DNA from 3 places in the Sedimenticola sp. genome. Region 3 is predicted to be linked to each of the others. Evidence: predicted binding sites of a transcription regulator. Region 3 holds the regulator's gene; each other region holds the start of a gene.

Region 1 (7,011 bases), on a different contig from region 3:
ACGCCGGCCAACCGCTGGATGCCGCCGCCTACAAAGCCTTTCTGATCGAGATCGGGTACCTGCTGCCGGAAGTAGCTGATTTCACTATCGAAACCGACAACGTCGACCCGGAAATCACCGAGATGGCCGGCCCCCAACTGGTCGTGCCAATCAACAACGCCCGCTACGCCTTGAACGCCACCAATGCCCGTTGGGGCAGCCTGTATGACGCCCTCTACGGCACCGATGCCATTCCCCAGGACGGCGAGCTGGCCATCACGGCCGACTATAACCCGGCCCGTGGCGCGAAGGTGATCGAGACCGCACGCAACCTGCTGGACGAGGCCGCACCGCTGGCCCGCGGCAGCCATAAGGATGCCACCGACTATAGAATCTCCACTGGAAAACTGTCCGTTACTCTGAGTGACGACAGTCGCAGCGAACTGGCGCAACCGGAAAAGCTGATCGGCTTTAACGGTGACGCCGAAGCACCCAGCCAGATTCTGTTGCAAAACAATGGCCTGCATATCGAAATCCAGATCGATCGTAACTCGATGATCGGCAACGCGGACGCGGCCGGCATCAAGGATCTGATCCTGGAGGCTGCCATCACTACCATCCAGGACTGCGAAGACTCGGTCACCGCCGTCGATGCGGAAGACAAGGCTGTGGTCTACAGCAACATGCTGGGCCTGTTCATGGGTGACCTGACCGCCGACATGGAGAAGGGCGGCAAGTCGATCACCCGGCACTTGAATCCGGACCGCACCTACCAGACTCCCAGCGGCGGCAGCCTGACCCTGCCGGGACGCAGCCTGCTGTTTATCCGCAATGTGGGCCACCTGATGACCAACGAGGCGATCCTTGACCGTAACGGCAACGAGATCCCCGAGGGCATTCTGGACGGCATGATGACCGCCCTGATCGCCCTGCATGACCTGAAAGGCAACGGTAAGTATCAAAACAGCCGGCGTGGCAGCATCTATATCGTGAAACCGAAAATGCACGGTCCGGAAGAGGTCGCCTTCACCTGCGAGCTGTTCAGCCGCATCGAAGATGCACTCGGACTGGCACGCCACACCATGAAGGTCGGTATCATGGATGAAGAGCGCCGCACCACGGTTAACCTGAAAGCCTGTATCCAGGCCGCCAAGGAGCGCGTGGTCTTCATCAACACCGGCTTCCTCGATCGCACCGGTGACGAGATTCACACCAGCATGGAAGCCGGTCCGGTTGCCCGCAAGGAAGAGATGAAACAGCTCCCCTGGATCAAGGCCTACGAAGACTGGAACGTGGATATCGGCCTGCGCTGCGGCCTGCGCGGCAAGGCGCAGATCGGCAAGGGCATGTGGCCCATCCCCGATCAGATGGCCAACATGCTGCAAGCCAAGGTCGCGCACCCCATGGCTGGCGCCAACACCGCCTGGGTACCCTCACCCACCGCCGCCACCCTGCACGCCATCCACTATCACCAGGTCAACGTGGCCGAGCGCCAAAACGAGCTGGCTTCGCGTGAACTGGCCAGCCTGGACGCCATCCTGGAAATCCCCCTGATGGGCGACCGCCGCTACAGCGCCGAAGAGATCCAGCAGGAGTTGGACAACAACGCCCAAGGCATCCTCGGCTATGTGGTACGCTGGATCGACCAGGGCGTGGGCTGCTCCAAGGTGCCTGACATCAACGACGTGGGCCTGATGGAGGATCGAGCCACCCTGCGCATCTCCAGCCAGCACATCGCCAACTGGCTGCGCCACGGCATCTGCTCGGCGGATCAGGTGATGGAGACCCTTAAGCGCATGGCCGCGGTGGTGGATCGGCAGAATGCCGGTGACCCCAACTACCGCAACATGGCGCCCGACTTCGACGGTGTCGCTTTCCAGGCCGCCTGTGATCTGGTGTTCAAGGGTTGTGAACAACCCAGCGGCTATACCGAACCGGTACTGCACGCCCGGCGGCGCGAGGCCAAGGCGAAGTACGGACAGCGCTAAACGACCGCGTATGACAAAAAAGCACCGGTGTATGCCTCTGGCAGCACCGGTGCTTTTTGTTATGCGCCAGCTAAATAATCGATCAGCATGATGGTGCCGTCTCGAACGGTTTCAGCGACAGCACATTTAAAACCACGCCGGCTCTCTTACCCTCAACCCACCATCGATAAATAACCAAAATCCGACACGCCCAACTGTCAATGAATTTTACACCCCGTATCCGGAATACATAGAGCCATCCTGTAAGTCATTGATATTAAATACGTGGCATGATAAATGCCTAGTTTTTCATAAGGAGTTAAATGAACGAAAAAAAGGTTCCTTCATGAAAATATTAAAATCGATTCTGGCCACCGCTCTGTTGATGGGCCTTTCTGCCACATCCGCATATGCTGTACCCGTTCTGTTTACCTATACAGGTCAGGTGCAGTCGGTCTCAGGCGTAGGGGGTCTTACATCCATAGGCGATACCGTAACAATTGAAGTGATATCTGATAATGGCGGAAACAGCTTGTTATCCCAAACTTGGGGGGTTAATGACACCATTTCCGCGACGTTTACCGCAGGTGGATACACAGCCAGTTTTTTTGATAGCTGGTTTACAAGCGGGAGTTCAACAGGATTTTCTACCGATGCCACCGGAGCGTTACTGTCGACTAATTGGTTCGGAACAGGTAGTACCTCAGCGACCAGCGTTGATAATTTTGGGAATGGAATCTACCTCTATAACGTTGGCGTGAATGCGAGTAACGGGGGGAATATCAGCAGCACACCATCATTTGGGACGGTATCTGCGTGGGCTGATCCCACATTTGCCAGAGCATCCGTGCCTGAACCGACGTCTGTCGCCCTCATAGGCCTTGGCTTGGTTGGTTTTGGTTTTGCTAGAAAAAAACAGAAATAGAGTGGATTGATCATTATCCAAAGACCCCACCAAAGCCGGCTTTGGTGGGGTTTTCTACTTTATAGCCCAGCAACTTCACCCCAGGCCGCTTGTAAAAAATACAAGTACCGGTGTATGCCTCTGGCAGCACCGGTGCTTTTGTCCTGGTATGGAAGTGGGCACCTCTTGACCCCAGATCCGGGAAAACCATCGTAGGGTGCCGGTGAGCTTGCGAACCGCATCCTACCCGCTATTCACGGCCGCTTCCAAAAAACGAAGTCGGATTGTTTCGATTAATCCTGCTCCGACCCGGAAGCGACAGGAAGTGCCGTATCGGTTATCTGGTCCGAGACATGCGCGGCAAGCGATTCGGACAAGCGACGGGTGATCTTGACCATATCCACCTCATCGCGTTCGAAGCCGTAAACTGTGAGTGGAAAGTTCAGCGGCCGCTGGATCTCCCAGATCTGCTCATGGGCATCGGGAGGCAATACCTGGGCCGGATTGCCGACCGCCACCCAGCCGATGGGCACCGTGGTCTCCTCTGCCAAATGGGTCTTCAAGTGGACCACGCCATTGATGCGGACTTCGCTGCCCCGCCCGATGTAGGCAGCGTGAAAGATGGCACTGCCGGTAGCGATGAACACCTGATCTTCCAGGGTGCAACCCACCACATGGGCATTGGGACCGACCAGGCAATTGTTACCGATGTTCAACGGATGGCGTGCCGAACTGCGCAGCACCGCATTCTCCATAATGATGCACTCTTGCCCGATTGAGATAGCCCCGCTCTCCGCGATGACTTGGGCGCCAAACAGTATGCGACAGCCCGGACCGACCGTCACATCCCCACAGACAACCGCATTGGGCGCCACATAGGCCGTGGCGTCGATAGTCGGCATCTTGCCGTTATGTTGGATCAACATGTTAAACCTCCTAGCTGCCAGTTGTATTAAGTCAATTATTTGAGGCGGGCTTACGGCATGAGTCTATCATGGCCGACAGATAGAGATAGCGTACCAGAAGGCGGCGTCACCAACCCTTTAGAACCGATAGGCTATGCTGACACTATGTCAACGCCAGAGTTATCCCGAACCTTGCTCTATCTGTTCTCAACCCTGTTTGGGGCCTATCTGCTGCTACTGCTGGCGATCTATTTCAACCAGCATAAACTGCTCTATCTTCCTCATCTCCCGTCGAGAGAAATCGCCACCACCCCGCAAGCCGTCGGCTTGACCTACGAAGAGCTCGAGCTCAATACGGCAGATGGCGAGCGTCTGCACGGTTGGTACATCCCGACCGATAACGCACGGGGTACGCTGCTGTTCTTCCACGGCAATGCCGGCAACCTCTCCCATCGACTCGATTCGCTACAGATTTTTCATCGCCTCAACCTCAATGTACTCATATTCGATTACCGGGGCTATGGACGCAGTAGCGGACAACCGAGCGAGAACGGTACCCAACTGGACGCACGGGCCGCCTGGGCATACCTGGTGGACGAACGTGGTGAGTCACCCGGGCACATCGTGCTCTTCGGTCGCTCACTCGGGGCATCGATAGCGGCCCGGTTGGCGACCGAGAAACAACCGGCGGCACTGATTCTGGAGTCCGCCTTTATCTCGGTTCCCGAACTGGCCGCCGAGCTCTACCGGTGGTTACCGGTAAGGTTCCTGGCCCGACTGCAGTATCGAACCCGTGACACCCTCTCTCACGTGCATTGCCCGGTGCTGGTGGCCCATAGCCCGGACGATGAGATCATCCCCTACCGTCACGGCCGGGTCCTGTATGAAACCGCTCCGCCGCCCAAGGCGTTTCTACGTTTAACCGGCGATCACAACATGGGCTTTCTCCTAAGCGGAGAAAGTTATATACACGGGATTGATGCCTTTCTGGCAACACATCTTCCTACCAAACGCTGATCCCCGCTAAAATGTCCTATCATCCTTCATCCCGGAGTGTTCCATGCCGACACGAATCGACCACTTGGTCATTGGCGCCGCGAACCTGGCACAGGGTGTGGCCTATGTCAAAACCCAACTGGGCGTGGAGATACCCATCGGTGGTACCCATGAGAAATTGGGGACCCATAATCACCTCATGCAGCTCGGCAACGAGCTGTTTCTGGAGGTAATTGCGGTCAACCCTAACGGACAGACGCCGGCCAGGCCGCGCTGGTTTGGCCTGGATGATCCTCACGTCAGTCACGCCCTCAACAACCGGCCCGCACTACTCACCTGGGTGGTCAATACCCAGGATATCGAGGCGTTGCTGAGCAAGACGCCCGCCTCATTCGGCAAAGTCACCCCGATCAGCCGTGGAGATTTGCACTGGCTGTTCGGGCTACCCGGTGACGGTCGACTGCTTGCGGGCGGCATGCTCCCCTATGTCATGCAGTGGCAAACCGACACACATCCCGCCAATCGGATGGCAGACAGGGGCTGCCGCCTGCAACAACTGCATATCCACCACCCCTACCCGGATTGGCTGGCAGCCAACTTGAACACGATAGGTGCGGCGGAACTGGTACAGATACACCCCCTGGACAACGCCACCACACCTTATCTGGAAGCCGTTATTGCAACACCCGGTGGAGAAAAGATATTGAGATCCCGTTAATGCGATGCAGTTACCCAGTGCCGGGTTGCCGTCATAACGGAATAGACTAACCAAATAGCCATCCATTCTTTTTCCACCCGTCCTTGACTGCCTATACTTGGACACACCTGACTATCCCTAACACCCGGTCAACGCATGGAAACCCTCAATCCCATCAATTACATTATCGTCCCCGGTTACGGTAATTCCGGTGAAGCCCACTGGCAATCGCGCTGGCAACAGCGGTTGCCGAACAGCCGACGCACCCAACCCGCAAGCTGGGACTTCCCTGAACATGACGACTGGGTTGCCGCTTTGGACCGGGAGATCGCGGCTGCCGATGGACCGGTGCTGCTGATCGCACACAGCCTGGGTACGATCACGGTAGCGGAATGGGCCAGTACGCATCCCCATGACAAGGTGATCGGCGCCCTGCTGGTTGCCATTCCCGACGTACAACGGCCCGACCTGCCGTCCGCTATTCAGGGCTTCTCTCAGCCACGACTCACGCCCCTGCCCTTCCCCTCCATCGCGGTATTGAGCAGCAATGACCCCTACTCCGCGCTGGACCGGGGAAGCCTGTTTGCCAAACGCCTCGGCGCCCGCATCGAACTGATCGGTGACTACGGCCACATCAACCACGAATCCGGATTGGGTGACTGGGAGACGGGTTTGCACTGGCTGGATGAACTGATCACCACGGGCAGTCATCAACGACCAACGGGAAACAGCGCCGCTGGCTGAGCGGCATCAGGAGGCGCATTGACGGATCCTTGGCAATATACCGCCGTTAACAACCGAGGGCTTCGCAGTGTCCTATTACGCTCCTCCATCCATCCGTTTTCCATCAATAAATGCCACAGTTTGCATAACACGTTCGCCTATAATGCCAAAACGGTACCGGGTAATGAGGAGTGACGAAAGGTATCAACCGTGATAAAGAGATACCCTCCCTATCCAAACAACCCGTCGATAGCTAAACAAAGGAGAAGAGATGTCTGAGAAATCCTGTCCCGATGCCATTATGGCAGTCGATGTACCTATGCGCACGAAACCCTCTGTCTACCCGGAGCCGTTTGCTTCACGCATGGCTGGCAGGGATAAACACCAACTGGGTGATTTTTTCGGACTGGTGAATTTTGGTGTAAACCTGACACACCTTGCCCCCGGTGCGGTATCGGCACTTCGTCACAGCCATAGCAAACAGGATGAATTTATCTACATCCTGCAAGGCCAACCCACGCTGCACAGTAACGCCGGCAAGACTCGTCTCCAGCCGGGCATGTGCGCCGGTTTCAAGGCGGGTGCAAACAACGCCAGCAACCTCATCAACGAGACGGAAGAGGAGGTGATTTACCTTGAGATTGGCGACAGAACACCCGGGGACGAAGCCTTCTATCCCGACGATGATATCCAGGCCGCCATGATCGAAGGTGGATGGCGATTCACGCATAAGGATGGCACACCTTACTAGGCGTCCAACAAGCAAGTTCCTCAATACTATGCGGATACCCAACGCAAGCAGATCAACCGGCATAGACCTGACGACCGATGCGTTCGGAG
Region 2 (7,011 bases), on a different contig from region 3:
GAGGTAGAAGGGTTGAGTAAGGGGTATGGTGAAGCCCCCCTGTTCGACAAACTCGATCTGCAGGTCGAAGTCGGCGAGCGGGTGGCCATTATCGGTGCCAGCGGCATCGGCAAGACCACGCTGCTGCGCACACTGGTCGGCGATTTGCCTTCTGATCGCGGTGAGGTGCGTTGGTCGGAGAATGCCAATATCGGTTATTTCGCCCAGGATCACTCTGCCGATTTTACCCAAGATTCGAACCTGTTCGACTGGATGTCTCAGTGGGGACAGAATGGCGATGATGAACAAGTGATTCGCGGTACCTTGGGGCGCATGCTGTTTTCCCAGCATGACATCAACAAGTCAGTGAAAGTGATTTCCGGTGGCGAACAGGGACGCATGCTGTTCGGTAAGTTGATGCTGCAGCGGCCCAATATCCTGTTGATGGATGAACCGACCAATCACCTGGATATGGAGTCTATCGAGTCGCTCAATCTGGCGTTGGAAAACTATCCCGGCACGCTGTTCTTTGTCAGTCATGATCGTGAATTTATCTCTTCCCTGGCTACCCGCATTGTCGAGATCACCCCGCAGGGCGTGAATGACTTTAAGGGCAGTTATGACGAATACCTGCGTAGCCAGGGAATTGAAGAGGGTAGCAGGCAGCGGGCGGCTAGTTAGTCCTCAAGGCATGGGTGGCGATAACGCCTGTTTATACTACAGGCGGATTGTTTTGTTTTAGCCCGTCCTCTACCCCATGTTACAATACTTGATCAATCAGGGATCAGATATCCCATGCGGACCAGGAACGGCGGTGTTTTTTTTTCCGCCGGGATCCGCGCGCTGTAGCGGCATTATTCCCGTTCTCCTGGCGCATTGACGGCGCGGTCTTTTGTCCGGAACCCGTAAGGAAGGGCCATCAGTTGTTGCCACACGGATTGCCGCATGAGGTGGTCGCTCAATGACCCAATTCATTTAATCTGGAGAGATCAATATGTCATTCAGATGGCTTGCATGGTTACCGGTGTTGCTGAGCGCGAACGCTTTTGCGACAGGCTACCCGGTCGAAATCTTTGAGTATGTCGATAGCACACGGGTTGTCGCCTTTATCAATCCAAGCGATGTGGATGAGACACACTATTGGCACCCCTTTAAGGAGGTGCCGCCGCTGACCATCGAAAAAGTGGCGGCTTCCATCCACCAGTACGTGTCCTCGGATGCCGAGCTGAAAGATGCGACACTGGAAGAGATTGAGCTGAGGAAGCTGCCCCATTTTGAGAAGCAATGGCACTATATGGTGAAGATGAGAACCGAGCACGACCACCAGATCAAGAATCGCTATTTTGTGGTGCTGATGAACGGCAATGTTATTCCGGCGATTCAGGAACCGCAGTCGATTAAGTAGCATGAGTGGTGGCAGTTCTGAAATAGAACGATCCAATTAAAAAGGGCGCCTGTGGCGCCCTTTTGGCTTAATTCACCTTGGCTCAGGTTACTCGGCTTCCTTGTCCCGTTCGATCAGCGCATAAGCGGAATGGTTGTGGATCGATTCGAAGTTCTCCGATTCCACCACGTAGGCGCAGAAGCGTTCATCCTGATCCAGCTTGCCGGCCACATCGCGCACCATATCCTCGACAAACTTGGGATTGTCATAGGCGCGCTCGGTGACATATTTTTCATCCGGCCGTTTCAACAAGCCGTAGAGTTCGCAGGAGGCCTGACTCTCCACCAGGTCGATAATCTCCTCAACCCAGACGAAACCGCAGGTTCTCACCTGTACCGTGACGTGGGAGCGCTGATTGTGCGCGCCCCGCTCGGAAATCTTCTTGGAGCAGGGGCAGAGGCTGGTGACTGGGACCTGCACCTTGATATAAGTGGTTGGCTTGCCGTTATGCACCTCGCCGATGAAGGTGACGTCGTAGTCCAGCAGGCTCTGCACGCCGGAGACCGGCGCGGTTTTGTTGATGAAGTAGGGGAAGTTCATCTCGATGTGGCCGGATTCCGCTTCCAGTTTTTCCGCCATCTCCTGCAGCATCACCTTAAAGTTGTCGATGCTGATCTCCTTTTCGTGTGAGTTGAGAATCTCCACGAAACGGGACATGTGGGTGCCCTTGAAGTTGTGCGGCAGGTTCACATACATGTTGAAGTTGGCAATAGTGTGCTGCTCGCCGTCGCTACGGTCTTTGACCCGCACCGGATGGCGGATGTCTTTGATCCCCACCTTGTTGATGGCGATCTGCCGGGTATCGACGCTGCTCTGTACGTCAGCAATCTCAGTGGTGGTCGTCACTGTCTCTATTCCTCGCTACAACGGTGCGCACACGATCCGGCCTACGCATCCAACAATAATGCCCTTGCTTGCAATCTACCCTGTTTGACGGCGGGCGAACACCGGCGGTTTGCCGGGTTTTCCTTACTTCAGGGCGCGATGGCCGCCAGGGGACCGGGAATTATGATGGCTGTCCTGCCTCTGTGCAACATCAGTATTGATTGATGTATCGTTCCGGTTAAATAAAGGCAAGTTAAAACAACTGTTTAGCGTTGATTAGTAGTGGAGGGGTAGTCGCTGGGGGGATAAAGATAGTCGCTGGTGGGGTTTCGTACCCCGTTGCATCGATCCAGCCCGGTTTCCCAGTTAATACCTTGGTAATTACGTGGAATCACTCCTGCCAATTTTTCGATCAAACCTAAAACGTTACTAACCACTTGTCGTCATTGAAAAAATGTACGGTGCCTCGCAAGAAACTGATAAATATCAAAAAAAATGGATTGGCACAGCCGTTGCACTCCCGGCCTCCAGGATGTGGCAGGAAATCCCATAAAGCCGCACCACCCCACCAACGCACTGGAGGAGTCGGGTAATGAGCGAGACCTTTTACGAAGTGATGCGGCGACAGGGGATCACCCGCCGCAGTTTTCTGAAATATTGCAGTTTGACGGCTTCGGCCCTGGGACTGGGACCGGCCTTTGCGCCGACCATCGCCGAGGCGATGGAGACCAAACCGCGCATTCCGGTACTCTGGCTGCACGGCCTGGAGTGTACCTGCTGTTCCGAATCGTTCATCCGTTCGGCCCATCCGCTGGCCAAGGATGTGGTGTTATCGATGATCTCACTGGATTACGACGACACCATCATGGCCGCCGCTGGACACGAGGCGGAGGCGATCATCGAGGAGATCATCGACAAGTACGACGGCAATTACATTCTGGCGGTAGAGGGTAACCCCCCGCTGGATGAGGACGGCATGTACTGCATTATTGGCGGCAAGCCGTTCGTCGAGCAGCTGCGCAAGGCCGCCGAGCACTGTAAGGCGATCATCTCCTGGGGCTCTTGCGCCTCCTGGGGCTGCGTGCAGGCGGCGCGTCCCAATCCCACCCGGGCCACGCCGGTACACAAGGTGCCGGGGCTGGCCGCCAAGCCGATCATCAAGGTACCGGGCTGCCCGCCCATCGCCGAGGTGATGACCGCGGTGATCACTTACATCCTCACCTTCGATCGCTTCCCGCAGTTGGATCGCCAGGGGCGTCCGCTGATGTTCTACAGCCAGCGCATCCACGATAAGTGCTACCGGCGTCCCCATTTCGATGCCGGTCAGTTTGTCGAGCATTGGGATGACGAAGCGGCGCGCAAGGGTTACTGCCTCTACAAGATGGGTTGCAAGGGCCCCACCACCTACAACGCCTGTTCCACGGTGCGTTGGAACGGCGGTCTGTCGTTCCCGATCCAGGCTGGCCACGGCTGTATCGGCTGTTCCGAAGATGGCTTCTGGGACAAGGGCAGTTTCTATGACCGGGTCACCGATACCCACCAGTTCGGTATCGAGGCCAATGCCGACAAGGTCGGTATCGCCGCCGCCGGCACCGTGGGCGCCGCGGCCGCGGCCCATCTGGCGGTCACCGCTATCAAACAGGCTCAGCATAAAGGGGATCAGGATCAATGAGCACGAAACAGACACCCAATGGTTTTTCCCTGGACGACTCCGGCAAGCGCGTGGTGGTGGATCCGGTCACCCGGATTGAGGGGCATATGCGTTGCGAAGTCAACGTGGATGAGAACAACGTGATCCGTAATGCCGTCTCCACCGGCACGATGTGGCGCGGCCTGGAAGTGATTCTGAAGGGGCGCGACCCGCGCGACGCCTGGGCCTTCACCCAGCGTATCTGCGGCGTCTGCACCGGCACCCATGCGCTTACCTCTGTGCGGGCGGTGGAGGATGCGCTGGCGATCCAGATCCCGGAGAACGCCAACTCGATCCGCAATATCATGCAGTTGGCCCTGCAGGCGCACGATCACCTGGTGCACTTTTATCATCTGCACGCCCTGGACTGGGTCAACCCGGTGAACGCTCTGAAGGCCGATCCCAAGGCGACCTCCGAGCTGCAGCAGAAGATCTCGCCGCACCACGCACTCTCCTCGCCGGGCTATTTCCGGGATATCCAAAACCGGCTGAAGAAGTTTGTCGAGTCGGGCCAGCTGGGACCGTTCAAAAACGGTTACTGGACCAACCCCGCCTACCTGCTGCCGCCGGAGGTGGATCTGATTGCCGTGACCCACTACCTGGAGGCGCTCGATTTCCAGAAAGAGATCGTCAAGATCCGCACCATCCTGGGCGGCAAGGATCCGCACCCCAACTGGCTGGTGGGCGGCGTGCCCTGTGCCATCAATCTGGACGGTGTGGGGGCGGTGGGCGCCCTCAATATGTCCAGCCTGAATCAGATCTCCTCGATCATCGATCAGGTACGGACGTTCGTGAATAACGTCTACGTACCGGACCTGTTGGCGATTGCCAGTTTCTATAAGGGCTGGACTTACGGTGGCGGTCTCTCCGGCATGAATGTGCTGGCCTATGGCGATATCCCGGATCGTGCCAACGATTACACGGCGGATAACTTGATGATGCCACACGGCGCCATCATCAACGGCAACCTAAAAGAGGTGCACGAGGTGGATCTGCGCAATCCGGACGAAATCCAGGAGTTCGTGCCCCACTCCTGGTACAAGTACCCGGAAGGCGTCAAGGGGCTGCACCCCTGGGACGGGGTGACTGAGGCTAATTTCCAGCTGGGCGCCAACACCCAGGGTAGCAAGACCGATATCCGCCAGATCGATGAAACGGCCAAGTACTCTTGGATCAAAGCGCCGCGCTGGCGCGGACACGCCATGGAGGTGGGCCCCCTGGCACGCTACATCGTCGGTTATGCCAAGGGCGACAAGGAGATCACCGAACAGATCAACTTTACCCTGAAGACCCTGGACCTGCCGGTGTCGGCGCTCTTCTCCACCCTCGGCCGCACCGCGGCACGCGGTCTGGAGGCGCAGTGGGCGGCGGACAAGATGCGCTACTTCATGGACAAGATGCTGGCGAATATCAAGGCGGGTGACAGCAGCACCGCCAACGTGGAACGTTGGGATCCGGAGACCTGGCCGGCGGAAGTGAAAGGAGTGGGATTCTCCGAGGCACCGCGCGGCGCCCTGGGCCACTGGATCCGTATCAAGGATACCCGTATTGCCAACTATCAGTGCGTGGTGCCCACCACCTGGAACGGTTCGCCGCGCGACAGCCAAGGCAACATCGGCGCCTTCGAAGCCTCGCTGATGAACACCAAGGTGGAGCGACCGGAGGAGCCGGTGGAGATTCTGCGCACCCTGCACAGTTTTGATCCCTGTCTCGCCTGTTCCACCCACGTGATGAGCGAGGACGGCCAGGATCTGGCCGAGGTCAAGGTGCGTTAACCCCACATGTTCTCAAAGGAGAATGTTATGCAGACAGAAATCAACTCGGGGGCGGTCTACGTGTACGAGGCCCCGGTCCGGATCTGGCACTGGGTCAACGCCCTCTCCATCACCCTGCTGGCGGTCACCGGTTACCTGGTGGCGAATCCCCTGCCGAGTATGTCGGGGGAGGCGAGTGATCATTTCCTGATGGGCTATATCCGTTTTGTCCACTTCGCCTCCGCCTACATTTTCGCGGTCGGATTCCTGGGCCGGATCTACTGGTCGCTGGTGGGGAACCGGCACGCCCGTCAACTGTTCACCTTGCCGATCCACCGGCTGCAATTCTGGAAGGAGCTGCTGCATGAGGTGCGCTGGTACGCCTTTCTGGAGAAGGAGCCGAAGAAGTACGTCGGACACAATCCGCTGGCCCACCTGTTCATGGTGGCGATTATCACAGTAGGGGGACTGCTCATGTTGTTGACCGGTTTTGCCCTGTATGCGGAGCAGACCGGAAAAGGGAGTTGGCAGGACAGCCTGTTCGGCTGGCTCATCCCGCTGGTGGGACAGAGTCAGGATGTACGGTTGTGGCACCACTGGGGCATGTGGGTGATCGTGGTGTTCGTCATGCTGCACGTCTACGTGGCGATCCGGGAGGATATCGTCTCCCGCCAGAGCCTGATCAGCACCATGATCAGCGGCTGGCGCACCTTCAAGGATGACCGGCCATGAGTGGGGCGATGGTAAATCGGCCGCCACGGGTCCTGGTGTTGGGCATCGGCAACCTGCTGTGGGCCGATGAAGGGTTTGGTGTACGCGCGGCGGAGGCCTTCCAGCAGCGCTATCACACGCCCGACTACGTACGGGTCATGGATGGCGGCACTCAGGGGGTCTATCTGGTGCAGGAGGTGCGCGAGGCCGATCTGTTGCTGGTGTTCGATGCCATCGACTACGGTCTGCCGCCCGGCACCCTGAAGCTGATCGAGGGCGACGCCGTGCCCAAGTACCTCGGCGTGAAAAAGGTGAGCCTGCATCAGACCGGTTTTCAGGAGGTGCTGGCCCTGGCGGAGATGCTCGGCGATTACCCGCAGCAATTGCTGCTGATCGGTGTGCAGCCGGAAGAGATCGAGGACTTCGGCGGCAGCCTGCGACCGGTGGTGAAGGCGCAGCTCGAACCCGCCTTGCAGCAGGCGGTGACCTATTTGCGCGGTCAGGGCATACCGGTGCAAGCGCGTTCCCGGCCCCTGGATATCGATCCGTACGCCGCCGCCATCGGCGATATGCGGCGCTACGAAAATGAGCGGCCGGGACCCGAGCAG
Region 3 (7,011 bases):
CTCATCTTCCAGGGTGTGCAGTGCGACGCTTTTTCCAGAACCTGAAAGTCCGGTGATGATGGCCAACTTCATAGGGTCTCCGTTACCTCTGTTTACACCTTTGGGTAGTTAGGGCGTGTCTTCCTGCAGCGATAACAGAGATCCTTCTAAGGTGGGTGACAGATCAGCCGTTGGCGCTTTTCGGTATGGGCTCCTGTTGTATGAATGCCTGCAGCAGTGCCTCCCTGTCTTGGCTTTTACGCAGGCGCTGACAGAATGTTTCGTCACTGAACAGGGTAGCCAGTTTTGCCAAAAGCTGCAGATGTTCTTCGGTTGCCTCTTCGGGGACCAGGAGGCCGAAAACCAGATCCACCGGTTTTTGATCGATGGCGTCAAAATCGGCGCCTGACTGGAGTTGAATGAAAGCGCCACGTGCTTCGGTGACGCCGGCTACGCGGGCGTGAGGCAGGGCGATGCCATGCCCCAGCCCGGTGCTGCCTAATCGTTCCCGCTCGAGCAGTTTGTCGAACACCGTGCCCTGATTTAGCTCCTCCGAGGCCGTTGCCAGCAGGCCTGCTATCTCTTCGAGTATGCGCTTTTTACTAGCAGCCGGATTCGCCACGCTGATGCGTTCGGCATTTATGAAATTTGCGGGAAACATGGTTTTGCCTGTTGATTAGATTTCAGCGTTGGCAGGATCGATTCCTTTCATGCCTACACCATTGCGGTGATTGGTACTCTTCTCCTTGAGTTTTTTGACCTGTCGGTCGACTTTGTCCACCAGACCATCGATGGCGGCATACATATCTTCTTCTACACAGTCTGCAAAGACATCGGCGCCATTCACGTGGAGTGTGGCTTCGGCCTTTTGGCGCAGCTTCTCGACACTCAGAATGACATGGATTTTGGTGACATGGTCAAAGTGTCGCTCCAAACGTTCGAACTTTGTCTCGACATAATTGCGCATGGCTTCGGTGATGTCCACATGGTGACCGGTGATGCTGATTTGCATGATTTGCTCCTTGGTTACTGGCCTCTAGACGAGGCGCTTGCGCTCGTTTGATGGCGGTATCGCCATAGACTCGCGGTATTTTGCTACCGTCCGCCGTGCGACCTGAATGCCCTGATCGGCGAGTATGCTCGCCAATTTGTTGTCGCTGAGAGGCTTGTTCGGCTTCTCGGCAGCGACCAGTTTTTTGATCAGTGCGCGTATCGCGGTGGCGGAACACTCTCCGCCTCCAGCCGTGCTGACATGACTGGAGAAAAAATATTTGAACTCGAGCGTACCCCGGGGGGTATGCATATATTTTTGTGTGGTGACCCGTGAAATGGTGGATTCGTGCAGTTCCAGGGCTTCGGCGATATCCCTTAGCACCAACGGTTTCATCGCCTCTTCGCCGTGTTCGAAGAACCCCCGCTGCAGTTCGACAATCTTGGTCGCCACCCTTAACAGTGTTTCGTTGCGGCTCATCAGGCTTTTGATAAACCAGCGCGCTTCCTGAAGATGATTCTTCAGATAGTTGTTGTCATCGCTGTTGTCGGCACGGCGGATCAGTCGCGCATATTCCGGATTGACCCTGAGTTTGGGCGCCGCTTCGGCATTCAGGTCCACGTGCCATGTGCCATCCCGGCGCGTCACGAAGACATCTGGAATGACGTATTGGGGTTCAGTTTCGGCCACCAGGCTGCCTGGGCGCGGTATTAGCGAACGGATCAACTGGTTGATCGATTTCAGCGTGTCATCATCGATCTTCAGCTTGCGCTTGATCTGGTTATGATCCTGCTGGGCCAAAAGCTCAAAGTGATCGCTGATCAGGCGGGTGGTGAGCGCCATGGCCGGATGGGGCTCCGGAAGTTGACGCAGTTGGATCAGCAAGCACTCCTGCAGATTGCGTGCGCCCACCCCTGGTGGATCGAATTGTTGAATTCGGTGCAGTACCGCTTCAATCTCATCCAACTCGACCTCTTGAGCGGCCATGCTGTCGAGTATCTCCTCCAGTTCCATTCGCAGGTAGCCATCCTCATCGATGCCGTCGATGATGGAGACGGCAATCTCGCGATCCAGATCGCTGAACGGCGTCAGGTTTAACTGCCAGGTGAGATAGTCGTAGAGGGTGCGTGCACTGCGGCGCTGGGAGAGGTAGTCATTGTCACCCGAGTCTCCCCGCGAGGCGAGCCCGGAAGAGGGAGGGAGCGCGCTGTCGTATACATCATCCCAGCCGCTGTCCACCGGCAGATCTTCCGGCATGGAGTTTGCCTCGCCGTTGATCTCTTTTTCGTTATTGAGGTCGTTGCTGGTGGCTTTATCCCCTTTCAAGCCATCGCCATTGAGCCGCTCAATAACGCTTTGCTGTTCGTTGCGGCGGGCGTCTTCCCGCGCGCTGTTGTCCTCTTCGGTCTCCAACATCAGGTTGGAATCCAGCGCTTCCTGGATCTCCTGCTTGAGATCCAGGGTCGAAAGCTGCAGCAACCGTATGGCCTGCTGCAATTGCGGCGTCATGGTGAGATGCTGGCCAAGTCGAAGCTGGAGCGTTTGCTTCATGCGGTTATCTAGATCTGGTACGTAATTTGTATGTTTTTCACAGCTTCATTCTAGCGTAAAAAGCGAACAGGCGCACAAGGAGAAAATGCTTTGTTGCTGTGAATCAAACCTAAGTCGATTGGTTATAAACTGAACTCTTTTCCCAAATAGACCGAACGGACTTCCTCGTTGGCCAAAATCTGCTCCGGTTCGCCCTCGGCCAGCACCTTCCCCTCGCTGATGATATAGGCGCGCTGGCAGATTCCCAGCGTTTCCCGCACGTTGTGGTCGGTTATCAGTATACCGATGCCGCGGGCAGAGAGCTCCCGGATGATGTTCTGGATATCCTTGACCGAGATGGGGTCGATGCCGGCAAAGGGTTCATCCAGCAGGATAAAGCGCGGCTCCATGGCGAGCGAGCGGGCGATCTCGAGGCGCCGCCGCTCACCTCCGGAGAGGCTCATCGCCTGGTTGTTGCGCAGATGGGTGAGATTAAAATCCACCAGCAAGGCTTCACAAGCCTCGATCTTTTCCGGTCGATCCAGATCTTTGCGGGTCTCGAGTATGGCGAAGATGTTGTTGAAGACGGTTAGCTTTCGGAATATAGACGGTTCCTGGGCCAGATAACCCAGCCCGAGGCGGGCCCGGGCATGCATAGGCAGGGCCGTGATGTCGTGTCCATCTATCTTGATGGTTCCCCCTTCCGACGGCACCAGCCCGGCTATCATATAGAAGCAGGTGGTTTTACCGGCGCCGTTGGGGCCCAGTAATCCGACCACCTCTCCGCTGGAGAGATTGAGTGAAACACCGTTCACGACGGCGCGGCGGCGATAATGTTTCGCCAGATTTTCGGCAGTTAAGACAGTCATCGGTGAGTTACTTTTTACCGCCGATGGTTACCTTGACACGCTCTTTACCCTTGGCGCTGGTGCCGGCCTTGACCACGGCCCGTGCGCGGTCGTAAATGATCCGGTCGCTTTTAAAGGTGTCCTTGCCCTGAGTGAGCACGGCATCGCCGGTCATATTGATGATTTCACTGTTGGCGAAGTATTCGGCCTTTTTTGCTCGACCCTTGATCGTTCCCTTGTCGCCCTCGGTGTCTTGTTGAAAGGTGACCGGGTTTCCGACGGCCTCAATCTGATCATTCTGCTCCTTACGCTGGGTAACGGTGACTTTGTCCGCCTTAAGGATAATACTTCCCTGTGTCAGTACCACATTACCTTTATAGGTGCTGATACCGCTGCGGTCGTCGATGTCTACGCCATCCGCTTCGATATAGATAGGCTGATCCTTGTCCGACTGCAGGGCGCTGGTCAGTCCTGGCAGGATCAGCATCAGGGCAAGGGCGAACCACCGGCGGCCAGTGTGATGGGGCTTAGGGATTGACTTCATAGCGTCCTCGTACATTGGCTAGTAGTTTGATTCGGATCGGCTGCTGCAGCCAAATCTGCATGCCTTTGGCGTCGATGCGGTCTGCATTGCTGCGCGCATTGACCTGGGCATCCGTCTCCACATAGTTGTCCCGCGGTTGCACGCGCAGATCACGGGTCCTGATATGCAACGGCCTTACTCCCGGAGCCGCAGAACGGTCAATTTTAACCGCACCCTGCAAAAGAAGCACCTCTCCGTCTCCGGATAGCCAGCCGGTCTCCGATACGACGCGCCAGGGGGGGCGGTCCAGATCGTAAAGTGTCAGTCTGGGTTGGAGGAGCTCGGTACTGTCATCATCCATGAAGTGGGTCAACCGTTCCGCAACCAGGCGCTTCCCGGGGCGACCGGAGAGATCCATCATAGTGGAGTCGACACCTTCCAGGTAATAGTCGGCACGGTGTTCCTGGGCGGCGTGTGATGATTCGTCCAGTGAACTTTGCCGGGCGAGCCAGAGCGTGCCGCCCACCAGTGCCAGCAGTAGGCCGCCAATCACCAGATTTCGCTGTTCGATCATCAAGCGTGATGCCTCTTCAATGATGCCAGTGCGTGGATAGTATCAGCGCAGATACTTCTCATACGCCTGCTCCAGGGTGCCCTGTGCTGCCATCAGCATTTCGCAAATTTCCCGTGCAGCCCCGTGTCCGCCTGCCGCCTGGGTCTGCCAGTGGGCATGCGCTTTCGCCAGCTGATGGGCGTCCTGTACCGTGATGGCCAACCCGACCTGGCGCATGACGGGCAGGTCTACCACGTCGTCACCCACATAGGCGATCTGTTCATTACGCAGGCCCAGCTTGTCCCGCAACGCTTCAAAAGCGGGCACTTTGTGGCGTTGGCCCTGGAAAACGTGTTCGATGCCCAGACTCTCCATGCGCAGGGCGACTACATTGGAAGTGCGACCAGTAATAATACCTATCTCGATGCCGCTTTTTTGCAGTAGCTTCATGCCGAGGCCGTCTTTGGAGTTGAATGCCTTGTACTCTTGGCCATCATCTCCCAGATAGAGGCTGCTGTCGGTCAGTACCCCATCCACATCAAAAATGACTAAACGAATCTGCTTCGCCCGGTTTAATGTCTCCTGCATCTTACTTGTCCTTCATACGGCGTTCATTGGGTTGCTGTCGTGACTCTCCGGGTCAGACAATACCGGCCATCAGCAGGGAGTGCATGTTCAGGGCGCCAATCGGTATCTGCTGGTCATCGACGATAAACAGAGAATTGATTTTTTTCTCCTGCATGATCTTCAGCACCTCTGCCGCCAACATGTCGGCGGTGGCCGTGGTACTGCCGTGGGTCATCACGTCGGCCACCAGGCAGTTGCGTATGTCGATCGGGTGGTCGAGGGTGCGTCGCAGATCGCCATCGGTGTAAATCCCCTTGAGACGGCCCTGGTCATCGGTTACCGCCGTCATGCCCAGTCCTTTTTTGGTCATTTCCAGTAGGGCGTCCCTGAGGTTGGCCTTGTCCGATACTTGGGGTATCTGTTCGCCCGTGACCATAACGTCGCTTACCAGCAATAGGAGTCGGCGTCCCAGGCTACCGCCGGGATGGGAGCGGGCAAAGTCCTGCTCGGTGAAGCCGCGAGCCTCCAGCAGTGCGATGGCCAGTGCATCCCCCATGGCCAGGGTGGCGGTGGTGCTGGAGGTGGGGGCCAGATTGAGCGGACACGCCTCCTGTTTGACGCTGACGTCTAGATGGACATCGGACTGTTGGGCGAGGTTGGAATGGGGGTTGCCGGTCATGGCGATCAAGGGAACACCCAGTCGTTTGATCAGTGGCAGGATGGTGAGCAGCTCGGCTGTCTCTCCCGAGTTGGAGAGTGCGAGTACTACGTCCTTGCCGGTGATCATCCCCAGGTCGCCGTGGCTGGCTTCTCCCGGATGCACGAAAAAGGCCGGGCTACCGGTACTGGCCAGTGTGGCAGCGATTTTACTGCCGATATGGCCGGATTTACCCATGCCGGTCACGACAATGCGCCCCTCGCAATTCAACATAAAGCCGCAAGCATGGGAAAAATCACCATTGATTCGATCGGCCAGGGCCTGGATGGCGGCGGCTTCGTTACGAATTACCGCTAGCCCCAGGGCTTGGAGTTTTTCTGCCTCTTCGACAGAGGGTTTGCAGTCCTTTTTCATGAGGGTTGCCGCTCTATTGTTTGTGGATTTGTCGTTGGCTCAGCGGCCGTGACAGGTTCAGAGTGCATGAAGAGTACCCCTTGATAGGCGACGAAAGCCAGTACCAACAGGGTTCCTTCAAATCGATTGATCCGTCCGGCACCGCCAAAACCATAGCTGATAATAAACAGCGCCAGTGTCAGGCCGAGCATCATCGGCATATCCCGGGTCAGCACCAGCGGGTCGAACGGGCCCGGTGCGATCAATCCCGGCACCGCCAACACCGCCAGCAGGTTGTACATGTTGGAGCCGATGACATTGCCGATCGCGATGTCGTGTTCTTTTTTCAAGGCACTGGCGATGCTGGCTGCCAGTTCCGGCAGGCTGGTGCCGAGTGCCACGATAGTCAGACCTATCACCAAGTCGCTCACGCCATAGGCGGTGGCGATATTGACGGCTCCCCAAACCAGGATGCGGGAGCTGAACAGCAGCAAGGCCAGGCCCAGGGAGAAATTGAAGATGGCTTTGCCAGTACTCATCGCCTCAGGCAATTCGTCGAGAATTTCAGCCGTTATCGGGTCGCTGGCGAGGCTGCGCTTTCCGATCTTAACCATGGCGATCAGCATGGCTACCAGTCCTGCGATCAGAATCAGGCCGTCGATGCGTCCGAGGGTTCCATCCAGCATCAGCAACAGCGTGCCGATACAGACCGCCAACAAGATGGGATACTCCCGGCGTAACGTCTGCGATTGCACATTCAGAGGCGCGATTAAGGCGGTAACACCCAATATCAATCCGATATTGGCAATGTTGGAACCGAGGGCGTTACCGATAGCCAGTCCGGAGTTACCCTGCATGGCCGCCATGCCCGAAACCAGGATCTCCGGGGCTGACGTGCCGAAGCCGACGATGGTCAGGCCGATGATCATCGGCGGCAATCCCAGATTGCTGGCAATGCCGGAAGCGCCG

Evidence for each region. The regulator sigma-54, encoded in region 3, starts transcription at its own class of promoters, with help from an activator protein. The targets are predictions, from matches to a motif close to TGGCANGNTNCNTGCTT.
Region 1: a site for sigma-54 is predicted at 2,233-2,249, ahead of ACQY5R_RS13890 (PEP-CTERM sorting domain-containing protein). Genes of this name have one in related genera too.
Region 2: a site for sigma-54 is predicted at 2,750-2,766, ahead of ACQY5R_RS06055 (hydrogenase small subunit). Genes of this name have one in related genera too.

What each region holds. Positions count from the first base shown of each region.
Region 1 is NZ_JBNKFS010000020.1:37,569-44,579, reverse strand. Features, by position in the region: gene ACQY5R_RS13895 (malate synthase G) at 1-1,967, shown strand, start outside; gene ACQY5R_RS13890 (PEP-CTERM sorting domain-containing protein) at 2,293-2,871, shown strand; gene ACQY5R_RS13885 (gamma carbonic anhydrase family protein) at 3,144-3,776, opposite strand; gene ACQY5R_RS13880 (alpha/beta hydrolase) at 3,921-4,772, shown strand; gene ACQY5R_RS13875 (VOC family protein) at 4,816-5,469, shown strand; gene ACQY5R_RS13870 (RBBP9/YdeN family alpha/beta hydrolase) at 5,605-6,192, shown strand; gene ACQY5R_RS13865 (cupin domain-containing protein) at 6,443-6,922, shown strand.
Region 2 is NZ_JBNKFS010000006.1:126,600-133,610, reverse strand. Features, by position in the region: gene ACQY5R_RS06070 (ABC-F family ATPase) at 1-660, shown strand, start outside; gene ACQY5R_RS06065 (hypothetical protein) at 974-1,384, shown strand; gene folE2 (GTP cyclohydrolase FolE2) at 1,472-2,269, opposite strand; gene ACQY5R_RS06055 (hydrogenase small subunit) at 2,841-3,920, shown strand; gene ACQY5R_RS06050 (nickel-dependent hydrogenase large subunit) at 3,917-5,713, shown strand; gene cybH (Ni/Fe-hydrogenase, b-type cytochrome subunit) at 5,741-6,424, shown strand; gene ACQY5R_RS06040 (HyaD/HybD family hydrogenase maturation endopeptidase) at 6,421-7,011, shown strand, end outside.
Region 3 is NZ_JBNKFS010000013.1:90,975-97,985, reverse strand. Features, by position in the region: gene rapZ (RNase adapter RapZ) at 1-72, opposite strand, end outside; gene ptsN (PTS IIA-like nitrogen regulatory protein PtsN) at 164-640, opposite strand; gene hpf (ribosome hibernation-promoting factor, HPF/YfiA family) at 656-991, opposite strand; gene ACQY5R_RS10900 (RNA polymerase factor sigma-54) at 1,016-2,521, opposite strand; gene lptB (LPS export ABC transporter ATP-binding protein) at 2,644-3,369, opposite strand; gene lptA (lipopolysaccharide transport periplasmic protein LptA) at 3,377-3,892, opposite strand; gene lptC (LPS export ABC transporter periplasmic protein LptC) at 3,876-4,445, opposite strand; gene kdsC (3-deoxy-manno-octulosonate-8-phosphatase KdsC) at 4,488-5,012, opposite strand; gene ACQY5R_RS10875 (KpsF/GutQ family sugar-phosphate isomerase) at 5,065-6,063, opposite strand; gene ACQY5R_RS10870 (calcium/sodium antiporter) at 6,060-7,011, opposite strand, start outside.